One region of the Comamonas sp. MYb396 genome, then DNA from elsewhere that is predicted to be linked to it. Evidence: riboswitches for the same ligand, from Rfam matches in the RefSeq annotation. Region 1 holds a riboswitch; the other holds the start of a gene.
The links. A riboswitch is a leader RNA that binds a small molecule or an ion and turns the genes downstream of it on or off. The one in region 1 is predicted to bind manganese.

Region 1 (7,047 bases):
ACCAAGATGACTTTGTTTTTGAGCGATCCCTTGGCCACCGCCCAGACCACCGGCAACTCCCGGTTGGCCTTGACCCCAGTCACCTGCTCGGCGTTCAGCGCCAGGTCATCACCCAGCACCCCCGCCGTCTTTTGCACCGCCACCTTGGTCTGCGTGGCCACATCGTCCAGGATGGCCGTGCTCTTGCCCGCAGCCGTCTTGGTCATCAGCGCCACATCGTCAAGCAAGGTCGCAATATCATCGAGCAACATCAACAAACCAGCACCTGCCATTACGCACTCCCTGTCTAAATTCGGTGGCAAATCATAGCGATTTCACAAAGCAATGCCGTGTCAGGCCCCGTAAAACGGTGATTTCTACGTTTTGTTGGAGCTTGTTCACAAAACTTTATGCAGGCCTTGTCAACAACTTCAGCCTGCGGCCCGTTGTACACCCATCTACACCAGAAAGGTGAAAGGACTGAAATGACTGAAGTGTTTGCTATTTGGCCTGAAGACGAACGTGACCGTAAGCGTGCTCCTGCCCGCTTCTGATACCAGCGCAGCCTGCAAGCGGTTGAGCCAGACCTAAAAGCCCGGCACCCGCAGCGATTGCAAGCCCACTGATCTCTCTCACTTAAGCCCCGCTCTGCGGGGCTTTGTTTTGCCTGTAGCAACGCTCCTACAGCGCAAAACGCAGCCAAGCCCTCCGCCATGCCAGCAGAGGGCTTTGGCTTTTACACCGCCACCATGTGCTCGTACAGGATCAGCGAGCCAATCGCAATCAGCACCACACCACCCACCGCCTCTGCCCAGCGGCCGGTGATATTGCCCAGCACGCGGCCGACCATCACGCCCAGGGTCACCATCGCAAAGGTGGCAAAGCCGATGCTGAGCGCAACGACGGTGATGTTCACATCCAGAAATGCCAGGCCCACGCCTACCGCCATCGCATCGATGCTGGTGGCAAAGCCGGTGGCCACCAGCAGCCAGAAGCCATGGCGCGCGGGCCGGCTCATCTCGGGCTCATCGGCGCTTTGAAAGGCACCCAGCACCATGCGGCCGCCCAGCACCAAGAGCAGCACAAAAGCAATCCAGTGGTCCCAGGCCTTCACATAATCGGCCGCGGCATAGCCCAGCGCCCAGCCCACCAGCGGCGTGATGGCCTCGATAACACCAAAGATCAGGCCGGTGCGCAGTGCCTCGGACCAACGGGGTTTGACAAGGGCAGAGCCTTTGCCAATCGCGGCGGCAAAGGCATCGGTAGACATGGCAAGCGCCAACAGGGAAATGGAAGCAGCGTTCATCGGAGGTTCTTCTAGGACAGTCGGGCATGAGCACAACGGCATGCCACCACTGCCCGACCGAGGTCGTGCTGGCATGCCGATGGTCTCGCCAACCGAAGAACGGATGTCTGCGCCACAGCATGCGAAATGCCGAGTATGTTGACGCAGACGCTTCCAGCGCGGAAGCAGGCTACTCCCCAAGGGAGCCCGCAGTCTAAACGCTGCGCAGCGCTTCGGAGCACATGGCCCCAAACGCGCCAAGTTCTTTAGGAATGGATCGCATTTCTGTCTTGCTGTTGCGGCCTGGACCCAGCAAAACGCCAGCCGCTACAAGCCGAAACATGAGCAAGCTCATGTACTGCAGCTCTCCCTTGGCACCCTCTGACAGAGGCAGCCAAGGCGTCTCCCAAGTAACAGTGTGGCACTTCACCCAGGGTTGCCCCTAGTTCATTTTCAGGTGTTTTGTATACACTTAATGTATGCATATGTGCACACAACGCATAGCCATTGAGGCCTGTTTTGTGCTGCACATGCCATGCATGGACCCGCGCACATGACGAGACAAACCCGGCCGCCAGGCCGCAAATAAGGCGCAGCTGGATGCGCCCGATCCAAGGATGTCAATGACCGATCTTGCAGCAGACCAGAACGCAGGCTTTGCCTTCAATCCCGCACAGCAGCGCCCCGCAGCGGCCGGTGCCTTGCCCGCCGGCGTATGCCCCTCGCTCTACAACAAAGACCTCGCGCCCACCAAGAAAGACAGCCGCTCCTGGGGTGCCTACAGCCTGTTCACGCTCTGGGCCAATGATGTGCACAGCCTGGGCAACTACGCCTTTGCCATCGGCCTGTTTGCGCTGGGCCTGGGCGGCTGGCAGATTCTGACGGCGCTGATGATGGGCGCCGCCTTGCTGTTTGTGCTGCTGACCTTGTCGGGCTTCATGGGCCCCAAGACGGGCGTGCCTTTTCCGGTGATGAGCCGCATCAGCTTTGGCACCCGGGGCGCGCAGATCCCGGCCTTGATCCGGGGCGGTGTCGCGATTGCCTGGTTCGGCATCCAGACCTACCTGGCCTCCAAGGTGCTCGATGTGCTGTTAATCACCCTCTTCCCCAGCCTGCAGGCGCTGCTGGCGCACCAGGTGCTGGGCCTGCCGGTGCTCGGCTGGATCAGCTTCAGCCTGCTGTGGGTGGTGCAGACGATGATTGCCTGCTGGGGCATGGAGAGCATCCGCAAGTACGAGGCCTTTGCCGGCCCGGTGATTCTGGTGACCTTTATCGCGCTGGCCGGCTGGGTGCTCTACAGCTCGGGCGGCAAGATCCAGTGGACGGCGTCCAAGCCCAGCACCGGTGCGGCGATGTGGGTGCAGATCATGGGTGCCGCCTCGCTGTGGGTCGCCATCTATGGCACCTTTGTGCTCAATTTCTGTGACTTCACCCGGGGTGCCACCTCGCGCAGCGCCGTGGTCAAGGGCAACTTCTGGGGCATCCCCATCAACATGCTGATCTTCGGCCTGATCGTCGTCGTGCTGACCGGCGGCCAGCTGGCGATCGATGGCACGCTGATCCTGAGCCCGACCGACATCGTCGAGAAGATCCCCAACAAGCCCTTGCTGGTGCTCGCCAGCCTGTCGCTGCTGATCCTGACCATCGCCGTCAACCTGATGGCCAACTTTGTCGCCCCCGCGCTGGCCCTGGCCAACCTGCTGCCGCGCCAGCTCAACTTCCGCCGCGCCGCCCTCGTCAGCGCCATCCTCGGCTTTGTGATCCTGCCCTGGAACCTCTATGACTCACCGCTGGTGATCCTGTATTTCCTGGGCGGTCTGGGCTCGTTCCTGGGCCCACTGTTTGGCATCGTGATGGCCGACTACTGGCTGATCCGCAAGCAGCGCGTGCATGTGCCAGCGCTCTACAGCGATGACCGCAACGGCCCTTACCATTACGAAAACGGCGTCAACCGCCGCGCCATCCAGGCCCTGGTGCCCTCGGCCCTGATTGCGCTGCTGTTCGCCTTTTTGCCGGCGCTCGAATCGGTATCGCACTTTTCCTGGTTCATTGCGGCCGGGCTCGGCGGCCTGTTCTACTGGCTGCTGACGCCCAAGGGCCAGCACTATGAAGACCAGGACGGCGAGGCCATTGCCGTGAACCATGCCCAACATTGAGACGGAGTTTTTTGCATGCGCATTCTGATCGTGAACGTCAACACCACCGAGAGCATGACCGAGGCCATCGGCGCCCAGGCGCGCCGGGCAGCCGCACCGGGCACCGAGATCGTCGCCCTCACCCCGCGCTTTGGTGCTGAATCGGTGGAAGGCAATTTTGAGAGCTACCTCTGCGCTGTCGGCGTGATGGATGCCGTCATGCGCTATGACCAGCCCTTTGATGCCGTCATCCAGGCCGGCTACGGCGAGCATGGCCGCGAAGGCCTGCAAGAGCTGCTGGAAGTGCCCGTCGTCGACATCACCGAGGCTGCGGCATCGACGGCCATGTTCCTGGGCCACAAATACGCCGTCGTCACCACCTTGGACCGCGCTGTGCCCTTGATCGAAGACCGGCTCAAGCTGGCCGGGCTGGATGCGCGCTGCGCCTCGGTGCGCGCCAGCGGCATGGCCGTGCTGGAGCTCGAGAGCCAGCCCGAGCGCGCGGTCGATGCCATCGTGCAGCAGGCCGCCAAGGCCGTTGAAGAAGACCATGCCGAGGTCATCTGCCTGGGCTGCGGCGGCATGGCCGAGCTCGAAGACAAGGTGCGCAGCCGCACCGGCGTGCCCGTGGTCGATGGCGTGGCTGCCGCGGTGACCATTGCCGAATCGCTGGTGCGCCTGGGCCTCAAGACCTCCAAGGTGCGCACCTATGCGCCGCCGCGCGCCAAGCGCATTACCGGTTTTCCGCTGCCCGATTCGCTGGGCCGCTAAACGGCTCCGTCTCCCAGCCTCTGTTTACTCCAACCGCCCTGCTCCGCAGGGCTTTTTTCTGGCTGGGTGAGTGCCAGGCAGCGTCATTGACTGGTCTTGAAGCCTTGGGTTGCCGCCCAGGCCGCCACATCATCGCGGCGAATGGCGGCTGCCATCAGCTGCGGGAAGGCATCCGGCGTGCAGGCAAAGGAAGGCACGCCCAAGGCCGCTAGCTTGGCGGCCAGTGCGGCATCATAGGCGGGCGCGCCTTCGTCGCTCAGCGCCAGCAAGGTGATGAACTGCACGCCGGATTCCACCAGCTCGTTGGCACGGCGCAGCAGGCCGGATTCCACGCCCCCCTCGTACAGGTCCGAGATCAGCACCAGGATGGTGTTGCGCGGTTCGCTGATCAGGCTCTGGCAGTAGCCCACGGCGCCATTGATGTCGGTGCCGCCGCCCAACTGCACGCCAAACAGCACATCGACCGGGTCGTCGAGCTTGTCGGTCAGGTCCACCACCGCCGTGTCAAACACCACCAGCTTGGTGGCGACGGCAGGCAGGCTGGCCATCACCGCGCCAAAGATGCTGGAGTAGACCACCGAGTTGGCCATCGAACCACTTTGGTCGATGCACAGAATCACCTCGCGCTGCGGGCGGCGCGCCTTGCGGCCGTAGCCGATCAAGGTCTCGGGCACGATGGTTTGGTACTCGGGCTGCCAGTGGCGCAGGTTGGCGCGGATCGTTCGGTTCCAGTCGATCTCGGCATGGCGCGGGCGGCGGTTGCGCTGGCTGCGGTCCAGCGCGCCGGCCACGGCGCTGCGCATCGGCTCTTCGAGCTTTTTCATCAGCTCGTCCACCACCTTGCGCACCACCAGGCGCGCGGTGGCCTTGGTGTTTTGCGGGATGACCGAGCCCAGCGAAATCAGGTTGGCCACCAGGTGCACATCGGGCTGCACGTTCTCCAGCATCTCGGGCTGCAGCAGCAACTCGCGCAGCTGCAGGCGCTCCATCGCGTCGCGCTGCATCACCTGCACCACCTGGCTGGGAAAGTACTTGCGGATATCGCCGAGCCAGCGCGACACCGAGGGCGAAGAATTGCCCCGGCCGCCTTTGCGCGAACCGAGCTGGCTGTCGCCTTCGTAGAGCGCGGCCAGCGCCTGGTCCATCTCCTGCAGGCGTCCGCCCACGGTTCCGCAGCTGGCATCGGCCGGGCTGCCCAGCACCATGCGCCAGCGCTGCAAGCGGGTGGTGGGCTGCAGCGCTTCTGCCTCGTCGGGCGGCAGGGTTTGGCTATCGTCTTGCGCCCGGCCGGGCGCGGGATGGGTGGCATTAGTCATCGTCATCACTCCAGGGCTTGTTTGGCAGGCATCGCGGCAGGCGGAATCTGCGCCAGCAACTCGAGCGGCAGCTCCAGCCCCAGCAGGGTGTTGAGCAGCGGCAGCGCCAGCACGGCGCGCGCCTCGTCCCAGGGCGCATCCTCATCGCCCGCCGCCAAGGCGGCAGCAGGCACAGCCGCACCAGCCACCGGCGCGCGCCGGGCCTTGTCTCCCAGGCTCTGCCGCTCATGCTTGCTGAAGTTGGCAAAACTGCGCCGCACCAGCGGCAAAATCTGCGCAAACTGCACTTCACCCAACCCGGCCAGCCAGGCATCGACGGCACCCCAGATGGCCTCGTCGTGCAGCAGCACCAGCGCCTGCTGGTTCAAAAAGCCATCCAGCCAGGCGGCGACATCCAGCGGCGCCGCGCCCAGCGAGAGGTTGCGGTTGAACTGCAGCACCACCTCGGCGCTGTCCAGCAAATGCTCGTCCAGCAATAGCCGGCAGCCCATGCCGCGCAGCAAGGCCGCAGCCGCATCGCCCATCGCCAGGCTGCGCAGCGCAGCGCGCCAGGCGTCGACTGCGGCCTGGGCTTGCGCATCATTGCCACGCAGGCGCAGCGCCTCGTGCGCGGCCAGCACCTTGCCCTTCATCGCAGCAGCGGCCTCTTCGTCCATCGCCATGCAGGCCACTGGCAGGCCAATGGCGGCGCGCAGCACCAGCGAATCGATGACCGTTGCCAGCAAGGCCGTATCGGTCTGGCGCACGCTGCCATAGCGGTACACATTGGCCAGTGGCGGCAGCGCCTGCAGCAGCTGGGCCACATCACCGGTGGTGGCCGCGCGCTCGGCCAGGGTGGCAATCAGCGATTCGACCAGCTGCGGCAAGTTCGCCAGCAACGCGTCGTCAATCGCCTGCGCAATCTCGGGCAAGGGCGTATCGGGCGAGAGGCTCGCGCGCAGGCGCGCAGTGGCGGCCTGCGCCACGGTGGCGCCATGCACGCTGGCCTCGATGATGCGCACGGCCAGCTCGGGCTCCCACTGCATCTGCCAGCTCTCGCGGAAGGTGCCACGGTTGCGCTGTGCATCGGCCGCGCGCGTGCCCCAGCCAATGCCCAACAAGCGCAGGCGGTGCAGAAAATGGCTGCGCGCCAGGTCGGTCTCCTTGCGCAGATCCAAGGCCAGCAGCTTGCTGGCCGCCTCGGGCTTCATGCGCAGCGATTTCTGCTGCTGCTCGATATCGCGTTGCAAGGGCACCTGCGGCACATCGGCGGGCACCGTGCCCAGCACATGGCCGACGGTGAGCTCGTCATCGATCAGGTTCAGCGGCGCGGTCTCGCCCATGCAGACCACCGTGACGATGGCCTCGTTGATCTCCTGCAGCCCGGGTATCGGCTGGCCACGCATGGCAGCCAGGCCTTCGGCCAAACGGGTGGCCTCGATGATGTGGGCGCTGGAGCAGTCTAGGTCCTTGTCGCGCAGCAGGCGTGCCACGCGGGTCAGCCAGCCGGCGGTGCGCAAGGTGGCGGCATCACGCGCGCTGCGGGCAGGTACGGCCAGGCCTTCTGCCGCTTGCTGTGCCA
Region 2 (7,047 bases), on a different contig from region 1:
CCACCCCGCCCGCCCAGCGCGCTGACTGCCTGGCCAAGGCCGGTGACCTGCTCGAAGCCCATATGCCCACCCTGATGGGTGTGCTGGTGCGCGAGGCCGGCAAGACCTGCTCCAACGCGATTGCCGAAGTGCGCGAAGCGGTGGACTTTCTGCGCTTTTACGCAGCCCAGGTGCGCAGTTGGGGCCAGGCGGATTACCAGGCGCTGGGCCCGGTGGTCTGCATCAGCCCCTGGAACTTCCCGCTGGCCATCTTCAGTGGTCAGATTGCCGCCGCGCTGGCTGCCGGCAACACCGTGCTGGCCAAGCCGGCCGAGCAAACCCCGCTGATCGCCGCTGCCGCCGTGCAGGCGCTGTGGCAAGCCGGCGTGCCGCGCGATGTGCTGCAGCTGCTGCCGGGCACCGGCGAGACCGTGGGCGCCCGCCTGGTGGGCGACCACCGCGTGCAGGCCGTGATGTTCACCGGCTCGACCGAGGTGGCTCGCATTCTGCAAAAGACGCTGGCCCAGCGCCTCGACGCCCAAGGCCAGCCCGTCACCCTGGTGGCGGAGACCGGCGGCCAGAACGCGATGATCGTGGACTCGTCCGCGCTGGCCGAGCAGGTCGTGGTCGATGTGCTGTCCTCGGCCTTTGACTCGGCCGGCCAGCGCTGCTCGGCGCTGCGTGTGCTCTGCGTGCAGGAAGAAGGGGCCGACCGCCTGCTGCACATGCTGCGCGGCGCGATGCAGGAGCTCCAGCTGGGCAACCCCTGCCAGCTCAAGACCGATGTCGGCCCCGTGATCGATGCCGAGGCCAAAGGCGTCATCGACCAGCACATTGCCCGCATGCAGGCCGCTGGCCACCAGGTCTGGCAAAACAGCGGCGCCAGCGCGCAAGGCACCTTTGTGCCGCCCACGGTGATCGCCATCGGCCAGCTCTCCGAGCTCAAGCGCGAGGTCTTTGGCCCGGTGCTGCATGTGCTGCGCTACCGCCGCGAGAACCTGCCCCAGCTGCTGGCCGACATCAATGCCACCGGCTACGCGCTCACCCTGGGCCTGCACACCCGCATTGACGAGACCATCAACCAGGTGGTCAATGCCGCGCATGCCGGCAATATCTATGTGAACCGCAACATCGTCGGCGCCGTCGTCGGCGTGCAGCCCTTTGGTGGCGAAGGCCTGTCGGGCACGGGCCCCAAGGCCGGCGGCCCGCTGTACATGCTGCGCCTGCTCAGCCGCATGCCCGCCACGGCCACCGTGGATGCGCTGGCCCATCTGCCGCGCATGGCCGGTAGCGAGGCCCCGGCCGCCAGCACCGGCCAGCGCGGCAATGCCCATGGCCTGGAACAGGCCGATGCCGCCCCCGCCGCTGCGCTGGAGGCGCTGCAAAGCTGGGCCAGCCAGCAAGGCCAGGGCGATCTGGCAGCGCTGTGCCAGCGCTATGCTGCCCATACCGGCAACGGCTTTGCCGCCGAACTGCCCGGCCCCACCGGGGAGCGCAATCTGTATGTGCTGAGCGGCCGTGCGCGCGTGGGCTGCGTGGCCAGCACCAGCAGCCTGCTGCTGGCCCAGCTCGCCGCCGTGCTGGCCGCTGGCTCCACCGCCGTGTGGCCCGCAGGCAGCAGCCATGCCAGCCTGCTGGCCCAGTTGCCCGCCTCGGTGCGTGCTTCGGTGCAATTGTCTGCGCACAGCGAGCAGGCCTTTGTGCAGTCCGAAGCCTTTGATGCGCTGATCGTCGATGCGGCCAGTGGCTGGCTGCCCACGGCCAGCCGCCTGGCCGGCCGCGCCGGTGCCATCGTGCCGATCACCGCCCAGGCCGCCGACGGCAGCGTGCCGCTGTTCCGCCTGCTGGCCGAGCATGCCATCAGCATCAACACGGCTGCGGCCGGCGGCAATGCCAGCCTGATGACCTTGGACTGAGGCTGAGGCTTGGGGGCACAGCCCCATGAAAAAAGGGCTCGAGATCGCAAGATCCCCAGCCCTTTTACTTTTAGTTAGTACGTTGCCAGTGTTGCTAGCGCCACCAGCGCTATCAGTCCATCATCGTGAACAGCGCGGCCACCCCCAGCACCAGGAAGATCACCGCGCAGACGCGGTGGATCCAGCGGATCGGCAGCTTCTTGGTGATCTTGTCGCCAAACCAGACCACCGGCGCATTGGCCAGCATCATGCCGATCGTGGTGCCGGCAACCACCCAGTAATAAGAAGCGGGGTACTTGGCGGCCAGGCCCACGGTGGCCAGCTGGGTCTTGTCGCCCATCTCGGCCAGGAAGAACAGCAGCACCGTGGTGCCGAACACGCCCCAGCGGCCGCTGCTCTTGCCCGCTTCGTCCTCGTCGATCTTGTCGGGGATCAGCATCCAGCCGGCCATCAGGATAAAGGACACGCCCAGAATCCAGCGCAGCACATCGGGGCCCAGCATCGTGGCGATCCAGGCGCCAACGGCGCCGGCCAGCGCATGGTTGACCAGCGTCGAGACAAAGATGCCCAGCACAATGGGCCAGGGTTTGCGGTATTTGGCAGCGAGGACGAGGGACAGCAGCTGTGTCTTGTCGCCCATTTCGGCAAGGGCAACGACAGCGGTCGAGAGGAGAAAGGCTTCCATAGAGTGGGGATCGTTATTGCAGCCGGATATAGCAAGACAGCATTGACCGCATCGCGACTCCGGCATTGGATCGCAACGTGGTCAATGGTCTCGCCCAGCATCCTCATCACCAGATGCCGTGTACGCCATAGGCCGCGAAGGCCCAAGTTTGTTGACGCACACTCTGCGGCGCATCGCGCGCCCAGCAGGCTACTCCCCAAAGACTGGCGCATCATACGCCCAAAAGCGATGTTGCGCCGCAACACCTACGCCCGCCAGGGAAAATACCAAGGGCTGGTTGCGGGAACTGTCAACACAGCGTAAGGCGATTCACCCATAATGGTGAAGCTCAATGTGCCCCCGGGTACACTAGAGCGCGCGGTGATCCGTCTTGGAAGTTGTCACAGGTTTGTTGATTGCATCAGGCTCCATCGCTTTTTTTACTTTTTTCGGAGTCCTCAAATGGGCAACAAACTTTACGTGGGCAACCTGCCTTACTCTTTCCGTGACAGCGATCTGGAAAGCACTTTCAGCCAATTCGGTACCGTCTCCAGCGCCAAGGTCATGATGGAACGTGACACCGGCCGTTCCAAGGGCTTCGGCTTTGTGGAAATGGGTTCGGACGCTGAAGCACAAGCTGCTATCGAAGGCGTGAACGGCCAAGGCTTTGGCGGTCGTAACCTGGTCGTGAACGAAGCACGTCCAATGGAAGCACGTCCTCCACGCAGCGGCGGCTTCGGCGGCGGTGGTGGTGGCCGTGGTTTCGGCGGTGGTGATCGTGGCGGCTTCGGCGGCGGCGGTGACCGCGGTGGCTTCGGCGGCGGTGGCCGTGGTGGCTACGGTGGCGGCAGCTACTAAGCACATCGCATCCAAAACCTCTGAGAGGTTTTGACAGTGAGATGACGGGTTTTCCCGGAAAAAAGGCCTCTTTGAGGCCTTTTTTGCATCTGGTTGCAGCTTCTGCGCCACAACTGAGGGGCACAACTATGCCATTCTCGGTTTTTATGCCAGAAAATAAAGGATGGAGCATTCCTCCATTGGGCTACTGCGATAGATGACCGGTGTTCTACAGGGCGCGATCGCATTATTTAAGAGTTATCAGGAGTCCCTCAAATGGGCAACAAGCTTTACGTCGGTAATTTGCCATACCAGGTTCGCGACAACGATCTGGAACAGGCCTTTGGTCAGTTTGGCAGCGTAACCAGCGCCAAGGTGATGATGGAACGCGACACGGGTCGCTCCAAGGGTTTCGGTTTTGTAGAAATGGGCAGCGATGAAGAAGCCCAAGCTGCGGTCAACGGTCTGAACGGTCAGCCCCTGGGCGGCCGCAATCTGGTCGTGAACGAAGCACGCCCCATGGAGCCCCGTCCTCCCCGCAGCGGCGGTGGTGGTTTTGGCGGCCCACGCGGTGGTGGCTTTGGCGGCGGCGGCGGTAACCGTGGCGGCTTTGGCGGCGGCGGTGGTGGCTACGGCGGCGGTGGTGGCGGTGGCTACGGCGGCGGCGGTGGTGGTGGTTACGGCGGTGGCGGCGGCGGTGATCGCGGCGGCTACGGTGGTGGCGGTGGCGGCGGTGGTTATGGCGACCGCGGTGGTCGCGATGGCGGCGGCGGCCGTGGCGGCAATGACCGCGGCTTTGGTGGTGGCGATCGTGGCGGTGAGCGCGATGGCGGCTTCCGCAGCCCCTACGGCAATGGTTCGCGCAACCGCGGCGGCAACCAAGGCTACGACAACAACGACGACTATTGATGCCTGCAGGCACAGCCCGGCGCTGTGCCGCACCGCAACGACAAAGCCCCGCCAGGGGCTTTTTTCATGCCCGGCTCAGGACCTGCTTTCAGTCTTGACCCGGTGGCGCCTCTTGCACCCGCTCGCGGTGGCGGTGCTTGCGCGGGCGGTTGGCCAGCGCGCGGTCATAGAGGGCATTGGGCAGGCAGCGCAACAGCTTGGCCACCCAGCCCATCTGCCAGGGGATGACGGCATAGCTGCGCGCCTTGGCAATCACCGCAAAGGCCTGGTCGGCAAAGGCCTCGGGCTGCATCAGGAACGGCATGCCGTAGCGGTTGTGGCTGGTGAGCGGCGTGGCGACAAAGCCCGGGCAGATGGTGACCACCTGCACGCCGCTGCGCTGCAGTTCCACCCGCAGGCTCTCGCAGTAGCTGATGACCGCCGCCTTGCTGGCGCAGTAGGCACCGTGGCCGGGCAGACCGCGTATGCCGGCCACGCTGGCAATACCGACCAGCTTGCCACTGCCGCGCGCCTGCATGGGCCGCACAAAGGCATGGAAGGTGGCAGCCATGCCAATCACATTGGTCGCATAGGTCTGGGCCATGACCTCCAGGTCCTCGCGCTCGGCCGTGTCGATGCCGTAGCTCACCCCGGCATTGGCCACCACCACATCGGGCAGGCCCTGCTGCTGCAGGCATTGCGCGCAGGCAGCAATGGTCTGGTCCTGGTCGGCCACATCCGCGCCATAGATGGCGTAGCGGCTGGCGTCCATCGCCTGCGCCTGGGCCCATTCCTCGATCAGCGCGGTACGGCGGGCCACCAGCGCGAGGCGGTAACCGGCCTGGTAGTAGCGCCAGGCCAGTGCCTGGCCGATGCCGCTGGAGGCGCCGGTGATCAGCACCAGCGGTGCATCGCTCAGGGGAGTGGACATGCGGCGCTCAGCGTGCGGGCTGCAGCACGCCCTTGACCCGGCCCTTGAGCTCTGCGACCTGGGTGATGTTGTTGAAGACCATCGAGTCGGCCGTGAACCGGTCCTGGCCCCGGATGATCTCGACGGGCTTGTTCGAGCTCACCCGCTCTTCATTGACAAAGGCGTGCAGAAACTCGCCCCGGAACTCCATCTGCGGCGCGCCTGGCTTATTGCTGCTGCGCACCACCTTGGCATTGCCAAACAGCTGCACTTCGGAGCCATCGGCATTGGACAGCGCGCGGTTGGCGGTGGCCACCGTGGTGGAACCATCCTGGCGGATGGCACGCATCGTGGCCGTGTCGATCTCCAGCGTGTCGGTGTCCATGTAGTGGCGCATCTTGTTGCCCTGGATCTCGCTGGTCAGCACGCCGGTGCCGTCAAAGCTGCGCACCGAAAAGTCGTTCATGTAGTAATCCACCTCGTGGCCGGCCACCACCTGCTCGCGCACGCTCTGGGGCTTGGGGGCATTGCGCACCAGCCACCAGGTGCCCAGCGCCAGCAGGCCCATCAGGATCACCGGCAGGTAGATGGACGACAGGTCCATAAGGCGTCGCAGGCGAGATTTCATTGTCCGTACCGATCGAGCAGGTTGACATAGGCACCGCAGGCGGCCAGCACGGCGTCGCAGAGCTCGCGCGCAGCACCGGCGCCGCCTTGGCGGGTGGTTACCCAGTGTGCCACGCCCAGCACTTCGGGGTGGGCATTGGCGGGGGCGCAGGCCAGCTGGCAGCGGCGCAGCACCGGCAGATCCGGCCAGTCATCGCCAATCGCAGCCGCCTGGTGCCAGTCCAGGCCCAGGGCCTCGAGCATGGCCTGGGCGGCAGGCAGCTTGTCCTCGGTGCCATAGCGCACATGCGCGATGCCCAGCGCCGCCAGGCGGTGGCGCAGCGGTGCCGAATCGCGCCCGGTGATGACGGCCGGCACAATGCCGGCCTCGCGCAGCATCTTGAGGCCATGGCCGTCGAGCGTGTGGAAGCGCTTGAGCGTCTCGCCCTGCTCGCTGATGTACAGGCCCCCATCGGTGAGCACGCCATCCACATCGAAAAACACGATCTTGATGCCCTGGGCGCGCAGCAGCAGCTCAGCGGGCCACTGCTGGGCGGGGGTGATGGCGGGCAAGGTGAATGTGCTGGCCATCAGATCACCTTGGCCCGCATCAGATCGCCCACATGCACGATGCCCACCAGACGCTGGGCCGCATCGGTCACCAGCACGCTGGTGATGCGGTGGGCCTCCATCATCGCGGCAGCGTCGGCCGCCAGTGCGTCGGCCGATATCTGGCGCGGCGTGGCATGCATCACCTCAGCGGCCGTCAGCCCGCGCAAATCGGCACCGGCCTCAATGCGGCGGCGCAGATCGCCATCGGTGAACACGCCCTGCAGCAGGCCATGCGCATCGACGATGGCAGCGGCCCCCATGCCCTTGGCACTCATCTCGCGCATCAGGTCGCTGAAGCTGGCGCTGGGCAGCACCGTGGGCAGCGCATCGCCCGTGCGCATCACATCGGCCACATGGGTGAGCAGACGCCGGCCCAGCGCGCCACCGGGGTGGGAGCGGGCAAAATCTTCGGCCTTGAAGCCGCGCGCATCCAGCAGCGCCACAGCCAGTGCATCACCCATCGCCATTTGCGCGGTGGTGCTGGCCGTGGGGGCCAGGTTCAGCGGGCAGGCCTCCTTGTCGACCTGGGTGTTGAGCACCCAGTCGGCATGGCGCGCCATCGAGGACTGCAGGTTGCCTGTCATCGCCACCACGGGCACGCCCAGGCGCTTGAGCACCGGCAGCAGCACGGAAAT

Region 2: another riboswitch for manganese. It lies ahead of WH265_RS09155 (TMEM165/GDT1 family protein); the one in region 1 lies ahead of mntP (manganese efflux pump MntP).

The regions. Positions count from the first base shown of each region.
Region 1 is NZ_JBBGYU010000015.1:794-7,840, forward strand. It holds gene WH265_RS23690 (DUF808 domain-containing protein) at 1-272, opposite strand, end outside; gene mntP (manganese efflux pump MntP) at 716-1,285, opposite strand; yybP-ykoY riboswitch at 1,305-1,470, opposite strand; gene WH265_RS23700 (NCS1 family nucleobase:cation symporter-1) at 1,888-3,420, shown strand; gene WH265_RS23705 (aspartate/glutamate racemase family protein) at 3,436-4,170, shown strand; gene WH265_RS23710 (VWA domain-containing protein) at 4,254-5,375, opposite strand; gene WH265_RS23715 (DUF5682 family protein) at 5,492-7,047, opposite strand, start outside.
Region 2 is NZ_JBBGYU010000003.1:292,139-299,185, forward strand. It holds gene putA (trifunctional transcriptional regulator/proline dehydrogenase/L-glutamate gamma-semialdehyde dehydrogenase) at 1-1,895, shown strand, start outside; gene WH265_RS09155 (TMEM165/GDT1 family protein) at 2,008-2,580, opposite strand; yybP-ykoY riboswitch at 2,677-2,790, opposite strand; gene WH265_RS09160 (RNA recognition motif domain-containing protein) at 3,022-3,417, shown strand; partial or broken gene WH265_RS09165 (RNA recognition motif domain-containing protein) at 3,673-4,218, shown strand; gene WH265_RS09170 (SDR family oxidoreductase) at 4,394-5,215, opposite strand; gene lptC (LPS export ABC transporter periplasmic protein LptC) at 5,223-5,822, opposite strand; gene WH265_RS09180 (KdsC family phosphatase) at 5,819-6,391, opposite strand; gene WH265_RS09185 (KpsF/GutQ family sugar-phosphate isomerase) at 6,391-7,047, opposite strand, start outside.